2 regions of the Nocardioides imazamoxiresistens genome follow, and region 2 is predicted to be linked to the other one. Evidence: predicted binding sites of a transcription regulator. Region 2 holds the regulator's gene; the other holds the start of a gene.

The links. The regulator LexA, encoded in region 2, represses DNA repair genes until DNA is damaged. The targets are predictions, from matches to a motif close to TCGAACANNTGTTCGA.
Region 1: a site for LexA is predicted at 2,513-2,528, ahead of RDV89_RS18010 (HNH endonuclease signature motif containing protein). Genes of this name have one in related genera too.

What each region holds. Positions count from the first base shown of each region.
Region 1 covers NZ_JAVYII010000009.1:103,343-109,154, reverse strand. Annotated here, with positions in the region: gene RDV89_RS18025 (DUF1275 family protein) at 1-692, shown strand, start outside; gene RDV89_RS18020 (DUF1684 domain-containing protein) at 837-1,637, shown strand; gene RDV89_RS18015 (glyoxalase superfamily protein) at 1,791-2,339, shown strand; gene RDV89_RS18010 (HNH endonuclease signature motif containing protein) at 2,615-4,024, shown strand; gene RDV89_RS18005 (class I SAM-dependent methyltransferase) at 4,403-5,182, opposite strand; gene RDV89_RS18000 (ABC transporter ATP-binding protein) at 5,179-5,812, opposite strand, start outside.
Region 2 covers NZ_JAVYII010000004.1:437,586-443,397, forward strand. Annotated here, with positions in the region: gene RDV89_RS11390 (alkaline phosphatase family protein) at 13-1,347, opposite strand; gene RDV89_RS11395 (alkaline phosphatase D family protein) at 1,349-3,067, opposite strand; gene RDV89_RS11400 (hypothetical protein) at 3,197-3,622, opposite strand; gene lexA (transcriptional repressor LexA) at 3,734-4,480, opposite strand; gene RDV89_RS11410 (LysM peptidoglycan-binding domain-containing protein) at 4,800-5,156, shown strand; gene RDV89_RS11415 (PKD domain-containing protein) at 5,257-5,812, opposite strand, start outside.

The DNA of each region.
Region 1 (5,812 bases), on a different contig from region 2:
CCGCGCCCGCGGCCCGTGCCGACGGTCCGCGGGCCACGACGCGCACCTCCGTCGCGCTGCTGCTCGCCCTGACCTTCTCGACGGGCGTGGCCGACGCGGTCGGCTACCTGGGTCTCGACAAGGTCTTCACCGGCAACATGACCGGCAACGTCGTGATCCTCGGGATGGGCGCGGCCGGCGCCGACGACCTGCCCGTCCTCGGTCCGGTCTGCGCGCTGGTGGCCTTCATGGCCGGGGCCGTGCTCGGCGGGCGGCTCGTGCGGGGCCGCCCTGACGGGTGGGGGCGTCGCGTCAGCCTGCTGATGCTCCCCGTCGCAGCCGTCCTGGCCGCCTGCGCGGTGGCCGCGGCGCTGGTGCCCGACGTCGGGGAGGAGGGCGCCGCGACCGTCGCGGTGGCCGCCTCGGTCGCCGTCGCGATGGGGCTGCAGGCCGCCGTCGCCCGCCACGTCGCGGTCAAGGACCTCACCACCGTGGTCGTCACCTCGACCATCACGGGACTGGCCGCCGACTCGCCGCTCGGTGCGGCCGCCGACCAGCCGTGGGTACGCCGGGCGCTGGCCATCGTGCTGATCGCCGCGGGCGCGGCCGTCGGCGCGCTGCTGCTGCAGGCCGGACTGGCCTGGGGGCTCGGGGCCTCCGCCGTGCTGACGACGGTGGTCGCGCTGGTCGGCCTGCGCGCCAGCCGGGGCTGACGGTCCTCGCGAGGGGCGGGCCCGTCCATCGCGATGTCGGATGGTCCGGGCTCACGGATCGCTATTGGAAGTCCGGAGCGCGGCGGACCTAGCGTCTCCGGTGCCCGATCCGAGCGGCCCGCGGGCCGAGCACCAGGAGACGAGATGACCACCCACACCCCCACCGCGCCCTCCCCGGCGACCACTGCGGAGGACGTCTCCCACGAGGCCTCGTGGGAGGTCGCGTGGCACGGCTGGGCCGCGGAGCGCGACGAGACGATCACGGCGCCGCACGGTGTCGCGTCGGCCACCGGCACGCACTGGCTGGGTGCGGAGCCGACCGAGGTGCCCGGTCTCCCGGGCCGGTGGTGGGCCGAGGACGGGCAGGTGCGCGGCGAGACCGCCGACGTCCCGGTGCGCATCGCGCCCGGCGCCCGCCTCGCGCTCGGTGAGCGGGTGCTCACCGCTCTCGCGCCCGGGGGCGCGCTGGCCGTGCGGGTGCTCGACCCGGCCGCGCCGACGCGTACCTCCCTGACGGGTGTCGTGCGCCACGACCCCGACCCGGCGTGGGTGCTCACCGGCCGGTTCGTGCCGGCCGCCGCCGACGCCACCCTGCCGATCGAGCACGCCGACGGGCGCACCACCGACGACCCGGTCGTCGGCACGGTGGAGGTCGAGGTCGCCGGCAGCGCCGCGAGCCTCGTCGCGTTCGGTCGTCCGGGCGGGCTGCAGGTCACGTTCGGCGACGCCAGCAACGGCGACGGGCCCGAGGGCGCCGGCAGCGTCGGCTTCCGGTTCCTCTCCCTGCCCGAGCCCGCCGCCGACGGCACGGTGACGGTGGACCTCAACCGGGCGTACCTGCCGCCCTGCGTCTTCACCGACCACTACCTGTGCCCGCTGCCGCCGCCGCAGAACCGGCTGCCGGTGCGGGTGGCGGCGGGGGAGCGCTGGCCGACGTACGCCTGAGCCCGTAGGGTCGGCGGCGGTGGACGCACCTGCCGCTCGCGGCGTCGGCCATGGTGAACGCGTCGCGCACGACCCGCCCACGACCGACGTCCGACCTCGGCTGTCGCCGGCAACGCGAGCACCAGCGGTCCCCAGCCGAGAACCGGAGCAGTCGTGAGCCGTCCCAGCCTCCCCTCGTCCCTGCCGCTGACCGTGCGCGAGGTCAAGGACCTCGCCCGCTCCCTGCGCGGCGCCCTCGCCCCGCACGTACGCCTCGCCCACGGCCAGGCGCTCGACGTCCTCGCCCGCGCCGCCGGGCTGCCGGACTGGAACGCGCTGGCGGCCCGCTACGCCGGCCCCGGTCTGGGGGCGCCGATGCCGATCCTGCGCGTCTACGACAGCGGGCTCGCCCACCGCTTCTACGTCGACTGGCTCGGCTTCGACGTGGACTTCGTGCACCGCTACGACGCCGCCGCGCCGGCGTTCACCGGGATCAGCCGCGACCAGGTCGCGCTGGGGCTCAGCGAGCACCACGGCGACGGGACGCCGGGCAGCGTCGTGTGGATCCCGGTGCGCGAGCTGGCCGCCTACCGCGCCGCGCTGCTCGCCGACCCCGCCGCGCCCCTGCGACCGGGCATCGACCGCGACGCCCCCGGCGGCCCCACCATGAGCGTCCTCGACCCCTTCGGCAACGAGCTGCGCTTCTGCGAGCCCGACCTCTGAGGCCGGGCTTCTGAGGCCGGGCGTCGAGTTGCGGGTTGTGCCGCGGTTCGGGCGTCGAGTTGCGGGTTGTGTCGCGGGGTGTGGCTGGGGTGCGGATGGGTACGCGCGGGAGGGTGCGCAGGTGGTTTGACCTGCGGAAACGTTCTCCACAGATCGGTCCGCGACCCTGGTCCTCGAACGCACGTTCGGATAGAATCAGGGGTATAGATCGGGGGACCCAGCAGCACACCAGCAGCCCGTCACGGGCTGCGCTGCTGACTGTTGCGTCCGAGGCGATGCGGGCCCAACGCGCGGCCGAGGCGGCCGCGTTCTTCGCGGCTGCCGACTACGCCGATGCCCACCTCGACGTGGAGTGCGGCAGCTCGTCCAGCAACCCGGTGGTGGGTGACCCGATCGGCCCTTTGGGCATGTGGGTCGACGACGAGCAGGCCCTCGCGGCGGTGCCGGGTGGGGATCGGTGGCTGGCGTACGGCGGACCCGGCGCGCCGCTGGTGTCGGAGTTCGCTGTCCTGGAACTGGTGACCGCGATGGGTCTGTCGCAGGACGCCGGTCGCGCGCTGGTGGGTGATGCGGTCGAGGTCCGACACCGCCTCCCGCTGATCGCGGCCCGGGTCGCCGCGGGTGGGGTGCAGGTGTGGCGGGCCCGGCGGATCGCTCGCGCCACGCGGACCCTCACCTTGGAGGGTGCGGGGTTCGTGGACCGCAACCTCGCCCACGTCGCGCACTCCATCTCGGGGGCGGGGATCGACCGGCTCGTTGCCGAGGCGTCGGCACGGTTCGACCCCGAGACCACCGAAGCCGACCGTGCGGACGCGGACGCGGGCCGGTTCTTCACGATCGACTTCCGTGCCCGTGAGGCGCTCGGGGTGCACGGTCAGGTCGGCGGAACCGTGCCCGTGTCCGGTGAGCTGGACCTGGCCGACGCCCGTGACCTCGAGAAGGCCGTCGCCCGTGGTGCCGCGGAGCTGGCCGCACTCGGGTCGGGCGAGTCGCTCGACGTGCGCCGCTCCATCGCGGTCGGTGAGCTGGCCCGCAAGCAGACCGCACTCGACCTCACCGGCACAGACGACCGTGCGGAGGCCTCATCGGTGGCGGCGCGTCAGGTGGTGCTGCACGTCCACCTCTCTCAGGCGGCACTGTCGTCGATCGGGATCGACCCCCTCACCGGCGGCACCGGCATCGACCTGGCCACCGTCACCGCACCCGGCATCGCGCTGCGGACCGTGACCGCGGAGCAGGTCCGCGACTGGTGCCGCACCACCGACACGACCATCACCGTTAAGCCGGTGATCGACCTCAACGAGCGGATCGCGACCCCGAGCTACCGGATCCCCGAGCGGCTCGTCGAGCAGGTCCAGCTGCGCTACCCGACGTGTCGGTTCCCGTACTGCAACCGCCCAGCACGGGCCTCCGACCTCGACCACCGCGTCGAATGGGACGCCGACGGCCCAACAGCCAGCGACAACCTCGTCCCGCTGTGCCGGCTGCACCACCGCGCCAAGACGCACCCCTCACCGCTCGGCACCGACCCACGCGACCCACCCAACGGCCTCGGACACGATCACGAAGCTCGCTGGCGCTACCGCCCCACCCGCCCCGACGAACCACCCGACGGCTTCGTCTGGACCAGCCCACGAGGCCGCCGCTACCTCGTCACGCCAACCGGCACCATCCCGCTCGCATAGCAACCCAGACGCGCACGGCACCACCCGACATCACCCGGCACCACCCGACATCACCCGGCAGGCCCGCCGACACCACGTCGCCGGGCCTACCGGCACGCCCAGCCCCGCGCGTACCACCCCAGCCCCCGCCTTCGGGGTCGCGGCACGGAGCCTTCGACCGCACGACTGCGTGGCGGATCGTGGTCAGACGTGTGCTCAGCGATCCACCACACCACCCCAGCCCCCCGGGTCGCGGTATCTCCGATAGTCGACGACTACCGGAGGTACCGCGACTCCAGAGACCGGCGAGCGCGGCACGGAGCCTCCGCCACACCCCCTGCCCCGGGTGGGGGGAGAGCACGAGGCTCGACGCGATTCACGACCGCGCGGGCCGACGCCTCACGCCCGGGGCGTACGCCCGGTGACCAGGTACTGCGGCCGCGACTCGTGCCCCGGCGACATGCCGAAGCGGCGGTCGAGCTCGGCGACCGCGTCGAGGCGGGTGACGGTGACGTCGGTGAGGCCGGCGCCGGTGAAGAGGTCGCGGTACGCCTCGGCGTCGGCCGCCGTCGCCAGCGGCAGGTGGGCCTCGGCGTCGGCGTCGTAGGCCTCGACGAAGGCGTCGGGCCCGGCGGTCGACTCGACCTGGACCTGGCGGTCGAAGCCGCCCGGGTACCAGTTCGCGTCGACGCACACGACCGTGCCACCGGGGCGCAGCAGGCGCATCCACGCCCTCAGGGCGGTCGCGGGGTCGCGCAGCGTCCACAGCAGGTAGCGGCTCGTCACGACGTCGAGGTCCGTCCCCACGCCCTGCGGGTCCACCGCGTCGCCGCGCACGAAGGACGCGGCGGGGCGACCGGAGGCCCGTCGGCGCGCGGCGTCGGCGAGCGCCTCGGCGACCATGCCGGGCGAGCTGTCGAGACCGGTGACCTCGTGGCCCAGCTCGGCCAGGATGCTGGCGACGTACCCCGACCCCGTGCCCACGTCCAGCACCCGCACGGGCGCCGGCGGCAGCGCGCGGCCCCACACCTCGAGCCACAGCGCGTGGTCGTGCGGCGCGCGGTCGCCCGCGACCTGGCGGTGGTGGTACGCCTCCGCGCGGCCGCTCCAGTACTCGTCGAGGCGGGCCTGGATCCCGTCGGTCGCGACGTCGGTGAGGGTGGTCTCGGTGATGGTCATGCGGACTTCCTGACGTCGTGGGCGGCGGGGGAGCGGCGGAAGAGCAGGTGGATCTCGCCGTCGAGGTCGACACGGCGCACGCCGACCTCGTAGACGGGCTCGAGGACCTCGGGCACGAGGACCTCGTCGGGCGTGCCCTGCGCGACCACGCGGCCGCGCTGCAGCAGCACGAGGTGGTCGCAGTAGCGGGCGGCGAGGTTGAGGTCGTGCAGCACCACGACCACGCTGGCAGGCAGGTGCGCGACCAGGTCGAGCACCTCGTGCTGGTAGCGGATGTCGAGGTGGTTGGTCGGCTCGTCGAGCAGGAGGTGCTCCGCCTCCTGCGTGAGCGCGCGGGCGATCAGCACGCGCTGCTTCTCGCCGCCGGACAGGCCGGCGTACTCCCGCGGGGCCAGGTGCAGCGCGCCGACCCGCTCGAGCGCGGCCGTCGCGACGGCGAGGTCGGCGGCGCTCGGACGCGACGAGACGCCCTGGTGGGGCAGCCGGCCGAGCAGGACGAGGTCGGCGACCCGCATCGGCAGGTCGCCGCTGTGCTCCTGCACGACCACGGCCACCTGGCGCGCCAGCTCCTTGCGGCCGACCCGGTCGACGTCGACGCCGTCGATCTCGACGCTGCCGGTCACGGGGCGC
Region 2 (5,812 bases):
GGCGACCTCGCCTCAGGCGCGCAGCAGCGACCGCCCGTCGTAGGGGTGGTTCGGGTCGGCCGGCACGCCGAGCATCTCGCCGACGGTCGGGGCGACGTCGACGGTGTGGGCGAGGACCGAGCTGGTGCCACGGCGCACGGAGGGGTGACCGCCGGCGATGAAGAACGGGATCGGCTCGGTGGTGGGGTGGCCGTGGTTGCCCGGGATGGGGTTGTTCACCACGAACGGGTCCGAGAAGCGCCAGCCCGCCTGGCAGTACGCGACGACGTCGCCCGCCTCGGGGCCCAGCCGCAGGCTCGGGGTCGCCGCCCGGTCGTGGGCCGCGAGGACCCCGCGCTGCGTACGCACGATCTCGAGGATGCGCCGCACCCCGGCCGCGCGCCGCGCGGGCGACCCGATCCAGTAGACGAGGTCCGCCCCGCCGTTCTGGGAGATTGCGAAGTTCCCGACCAGCGTGGGGTCGGCGTTGAGCGCGGGCTGCAGCGAGATCACCCGGTGCGGCAGCGACCAGTCCATCGAGTGGTCGGCGAGCACCAGGACCAGCGAGGTGCTCCACCGCCGGGTCTCCTGAAGGTGGGAGACCAGGCGCTGCACCTGGCGGTCGGTGGAGAGCAGCGCGAGCCGGCGGGCGAGCTGCAGCCCGAGGCCGCCGGTGACGTCGCTGTGGCCGGCCCGGTCGATGTCGCCCAGGTTCACGAACGTCAGGTGGGGGTCGTACTGGTCGATCATCTCGATCGTCGCGTCCATGGTGAACCCGTCCGGCGCGTGCCCGGTGACCGGCAGGATCGGGCTCGGCTCCCAGCGGTAGGTCGCCTGGCGGCCGAAGATCCCGTAGAGGTAGTCCTTGCTCAGCACCGACGCGGTGCGCAGCCGCTGCCGCGCGCCACGGGCGAGCAGGGTCTCCCGCTTGAGGTCGGTGGGCAGCTCGAGGGTGCGCTCGGCCCCGAGCGTGCGGTCCCACACCGCGTTGGCGGGCACGCCGGTCCGGTCCGGCCGGAGGCCGGTCATCATCATCACGTGGTTCGGGATCGTCTCGGTGATCGGCAGGGAGCGCGCCCGGGCGAAGTTGCGGCCGCTGTCGCGCAGCGCCTTGACGTTCGGCATCAGGCCGGAGTCGATCTCGTCGGGACGGCACCCGTCGATCACGACGACGTACGCCCGCTTCGTGGTCGCGGCGGCGGCCCGCTCCGCGCCGGGCGCCGCGGAGAGCAGCAGTCCGGCGCCGGCGGCGCCGGCCACCTTGAGGAAGGTGCGGCGCTCGGCGGCGGGTCGGTGCCGCTCGCGCTCGGGATCGCCGTCGAGGAAGGGCGAGGGGCGGTCGGTCCGTGGCTGGTGGCACTCGTGCATGTCAGCGTCCTCCCACGGGCCCGGCGGCCCGGCTCAGCTTGTTGGTCCCGGCGAGGGTCTGGAACGACGCGGTGTGCGTCGTGCCGGCGCCGCGCTGGTCGCGGGGGCCGGTGACGTACCAGTCCATCTGCACCCGCGCGGGGGTGACGTCGAGGACCGAGTAGCCGTGGCTGTCGAAGTCGATGTAGCGGATGTGGCGGTTGGCGAGCCGCAGCACCGCCTCCACGGCCAGGCTCGCCGTGCGCGGCGGGGCGCCGAGGATGTCCTTGAGGTTGTTGGACGTCACCGACGAGGCGACGAGCTCGACGCCCGCCGACGGGCTGAGGGGGTAGGTCCCCGCGTCGTGCGGCAGCTCGCAGGCCCAGCCCGAGTGGATGTCCCCGGTGACGAAGACGGTGTCGCGGATGCCCTGGTCGCGCAGGTGGGCGAACAGCTCGCGGCGGTCGTCGGTGTAGCCGTCCCACTGGTCCACGTTGTAGGGAGCGCCGTCGCGCGGGAGCAGGCCCGTCACGTCGTTGACCGGGTCCACGAGGTCGGTGGGCAGCTGGGCGAACGTGACGGGCGAGATCATCACGGGGTTGCCGACCAGCTTCCACTGCGCCGCCGACGACGACAGCGCGTCCTTGAGCCACGCCATCTGGGTCGAGCCCGTGATCGTCCGGTCGGGGTCGTTCACCCCCGGGGCGACGACGGGGTAGGCGACCTGCTCGGAGCGGTAGGTGCGCAGGTCGAGCATCGAGATCTGCGCGAGCCGGCCGAACTGCAGCGTGCGGTAGAGCCGCGCCCCGTCACCGAGCGCGGCGGTGCCGTTGAGCCGGACCGGCATCCACTCGTCGTACGCGCGGTGCGCGCGCGACCGGCGTACCGGCCAGGACCCCTCGGTGGACGGCTGGTGGTTCTCGGCGCCGTGGCGGTGCGCGTCGTTGGTGTGCTCGTGGTCGTCCCAGGTCACGATGAACGGGTAGCGGGCGTGCAGGGCCTGCAGGTCGGGGTCCTGCTTGTACTGCGCGTGGCGCTGGCGGTAGTCGGCCAGCGTGACGATCTCCCGCGCCGGCACGTGGGCGCGCACGTCGACGTTGTCCTGCCCGAGCCCGTACTCGCCGGGCGCGTACTCGTACAGGTAGTCACCGAGGTGCAGGATCGCGTCGAGGTCGTCGCGGGCGGCGAGGTGCCGGTACGCGTGGAACCACCCGGCCTGCAGGTTGGCGCACGACACGACCCCGAAGCGGATCCGCTCGGGGGTCGCCGTGCGGGCGGGAGCGGTGCGCGTACGCCCGACCGGGCTCCAGCGGTAGTCGTGCCGGAAGCGGAACCAGTACCACCGGGCCGGCGCCAGGCCGGTCACGTCGATCTTGACCGTGTGGTCCGCCGACGCGCTCGTGTCGACGTGCCCGCGGGCGACGATCGAGGTGAACCGCGCGTCGGTGGCGACCTGGTAGCCCACGCGGACGGCCGGGCCGCGCCCGGAGCCCGGGGTCGCGTCGGGGCTCGGGGTGACGCGCGTCCAGATCACGACGCTGGTGGGCAGCGGGTCGCCCGAGGCGACGCCGTGCTGGAAGTACGCCCCGGCGCCGGTAGTGGCGGCGGCGTCGGCGGGGTCCGGGGACACGGGGTCGGTGGCCACGAGGGCGGCGCCGGTGGCGATGCCGGCGGCGGCGAGGACGCTGCGGCGCGGCAGCGGCGGGAGCGTGGGGCGCTCCTCGGCGGTGGGCGGGATCACGTCCGCTGCAACGAGCGAGACGGGCCGGGGTCTCGGGGCCGACGCACGATGCGGCGGATCGTCGCCCGGACGTCGCCCCTCGTTCACCGACGCGGGACCGCGTCGGGGCGGGGGTCGGGGAGCGACGGCTCAGAAGTAGGAGAGCACGTAGGCGCAGACCAGGCCCACGATGACGAGCAGCGCGACCACCCGGGCCCACAGGGGGATCGAGCTCTCGAACTTCTCGGGCTCGGCGCCCGGGCGGTCCGCGCCGCGCAGCTCCGGCGGGTCGTCCAGGTCGCCCTCGTAGGGCGGGGGACGGTGCGCCGAGGGGTGCTGGCGCCGGGCCTCGAGCTCGGCGGAGCAGCCGTCGAACCAGTCGTCGACCGCTCCCGGGGCGTACACCTGGCTTCGGTGCACGAGGCGGAACGGGCGGGTGTCGAAGGGGCCGGGGTGCAGGCCGGTGCGCCGGCCGCGGCGGATCTCCTCGCACAGCTGCCAGACCTGGCGGTCGACCTCGGCGATCTCGTAGCCGTCGGCAGCCTCCAGCACCGGGAAACGCGGCACGTCGGTCATCCGGGACTCCTCGAGAACGGCTGCGCCGATGCTACGGCGCACGGGGGGACGCGACGCAGCCGGGGAGGCCACGGGGGCCTCCCCGGCTGCGGGGCACGACGGCGGTCGGTCTCAGAGGCGGCGCAGGACCGCGGTGACCTTGCCGAGGATGGTGGCGTGGGTGCCGTCGATGGGCTCGTACGCCGGGTTGTGCGGCAGCAGCCAGACGCGGCCGTCGCGGCGCTGGAACGTCTTGACCGTCGCCTCGCCGTCGATCATGGCCGCCACGATCTCGCCGTTCTCGGCGTTCGGCTGCTGGCGGACCACGACGTAGTCGCCGTCGCAGATGGCCGCCTCGACCATGGAGTCGCCCGAGACCTCGAGGAGGTAGAGCGTGCCGTCGCCGACCAGCGCGTGGGGGAGGGGGAACACGTCCTCGACCCGCTCCTCGGCCAGGATCGGGCCACCGGCCGCGATGCGACCGACCACCGGCACGTACGTCGCCGCCGGGCGGGCGTCGCCGATCCCCGTCTCGTCCACGTCGCTCTCGTCGGGCGCCACGACGGCGGCGTCCGGCTCGGACCCGGCCGCCGTGACGACCTGGATCGCGCGCGGGCGGTTGGGGTCGCGGCGCAGGTAGCCCTTCTCCTCCAGCGTCTTGAGCTGGTAGGCGACGGACGAGGAGCTGGTCAGCCCGACCTCCTCGCCGATCTCGCGCATGCTCGGGGGATAGCCGTGCTTCTCCAGCGCGTCGGTGATCACGGCGAGCACCTTCGCCTGGCGCGGGGTCAGTCGCGCCTGGCCGACGCCCGGCTCGGGCACGGACGCGACGTCGGCGACGTCCTTCGAGCCGCGGCTGGGCTTTCGTGTGCTGGCCATGGTGTGCCTTCCTCCCGCGCTGCAGCGCGTCGTGACGGTGCCGGACGTGTGGAGGGGACGCTAGCGGCATCCGAGGTCGACCTTCAAACACCTGTTCGATGCGGCGTGTCGAGGGTGTCGCGGGGCCGACGGTCGGGCCGCTCGAAGAATTGTTCGAACAGGACCTTGATTTCGTTCGAACACCTGCTCTAATCTCGCTCATGTGTTCGATCGAACGTGTGATCGACAGCGGGGCCGGCGCAGTCGCCGGAGCCGAACTGTCGGTGGCCGTCGGTAGACAACAGCTCGTCACGACCGAACTCTTCCCCTGGAGGTCACCATGAGCACGTCCCTCGCCGCTCCCGCCCTCGGCCGCACCGCTGCGACGCCGCGCCCGCACCACGGCTCCGTGCGCCTGACGCGCCGCGGCCGGATGGTCGTGGTCGCGCTCGGCCTCGGCCTGATGCTGCTCCTGGGCGTGCTGCTGACGACGACCTCCGCCGCGACGGACGAGGCCGTGCCGAGCACGACCGAGACCATCCGCGTCGGTTCGGGCGACACCCTGTGGGACATCGCCTCCGAGCGCTCCGGTGACGCCGGGGTGCAGGAGGTCATCGACGACATCCGCGCGCTGAACGCGATGGACACGGCCGAGCTGCAGGCGGGCCAGCTGCTCGTCGTGCCGGCCGAGGGCTGAGCCCTCCACGAACCCCGACAGGTCGCCTCGACCCCGACCTGTCGGTCAACCGGGGAAGAACAGGGGCGGGACCGCGACGGCGGTCCCGCCCCTCCTGCGTTCAGTCGGTGAGGACGGGCGTGGCCTCGATGACCTCGAGGTCGACGGAGGGGCTCGTCATGTCGACGGTGCCGGCGACGTCCGCCCACGGGCCACCGTCGACGCGGTAGCGCGCGCCCCACGTGACGGTCACGGAGGTCGCGACCGTGCCGGTGGACTCGTAGGCGTGCGTGACGAGCAGGTCCGGGTACGCCGCGCCCGGCGTCGTCGTCGAGCGCACGGTGCCGTCGCCGAACGACCAGGTGTAGCTCGCGGGGGAGATGTCGAGGTCGACCTGGCTGCCGAGCAGCGTGACGCTCGTGGTGAACGGCTCGGCGACCGTGTAGAAGTTCGTGTCCAGGTTGACCAGCGTGCGTGCGTCGGGCGGTTGGATGGTCAGCGTCGCTTCGGGGAGCGGGACGTCCTGGAAGGCCGTCAGGACGATCGCGTCGGTGATCGCGGCCGTGGCGGGCGCCGTGCACTGCGACTCGGGCATGTTCGTGCCGACGAGGATCGAGGCCGCGTTGTTGGTCGCGGTCTCGGCGTCCGCGCACGGAACGTCGACCTGGCAGATCGGG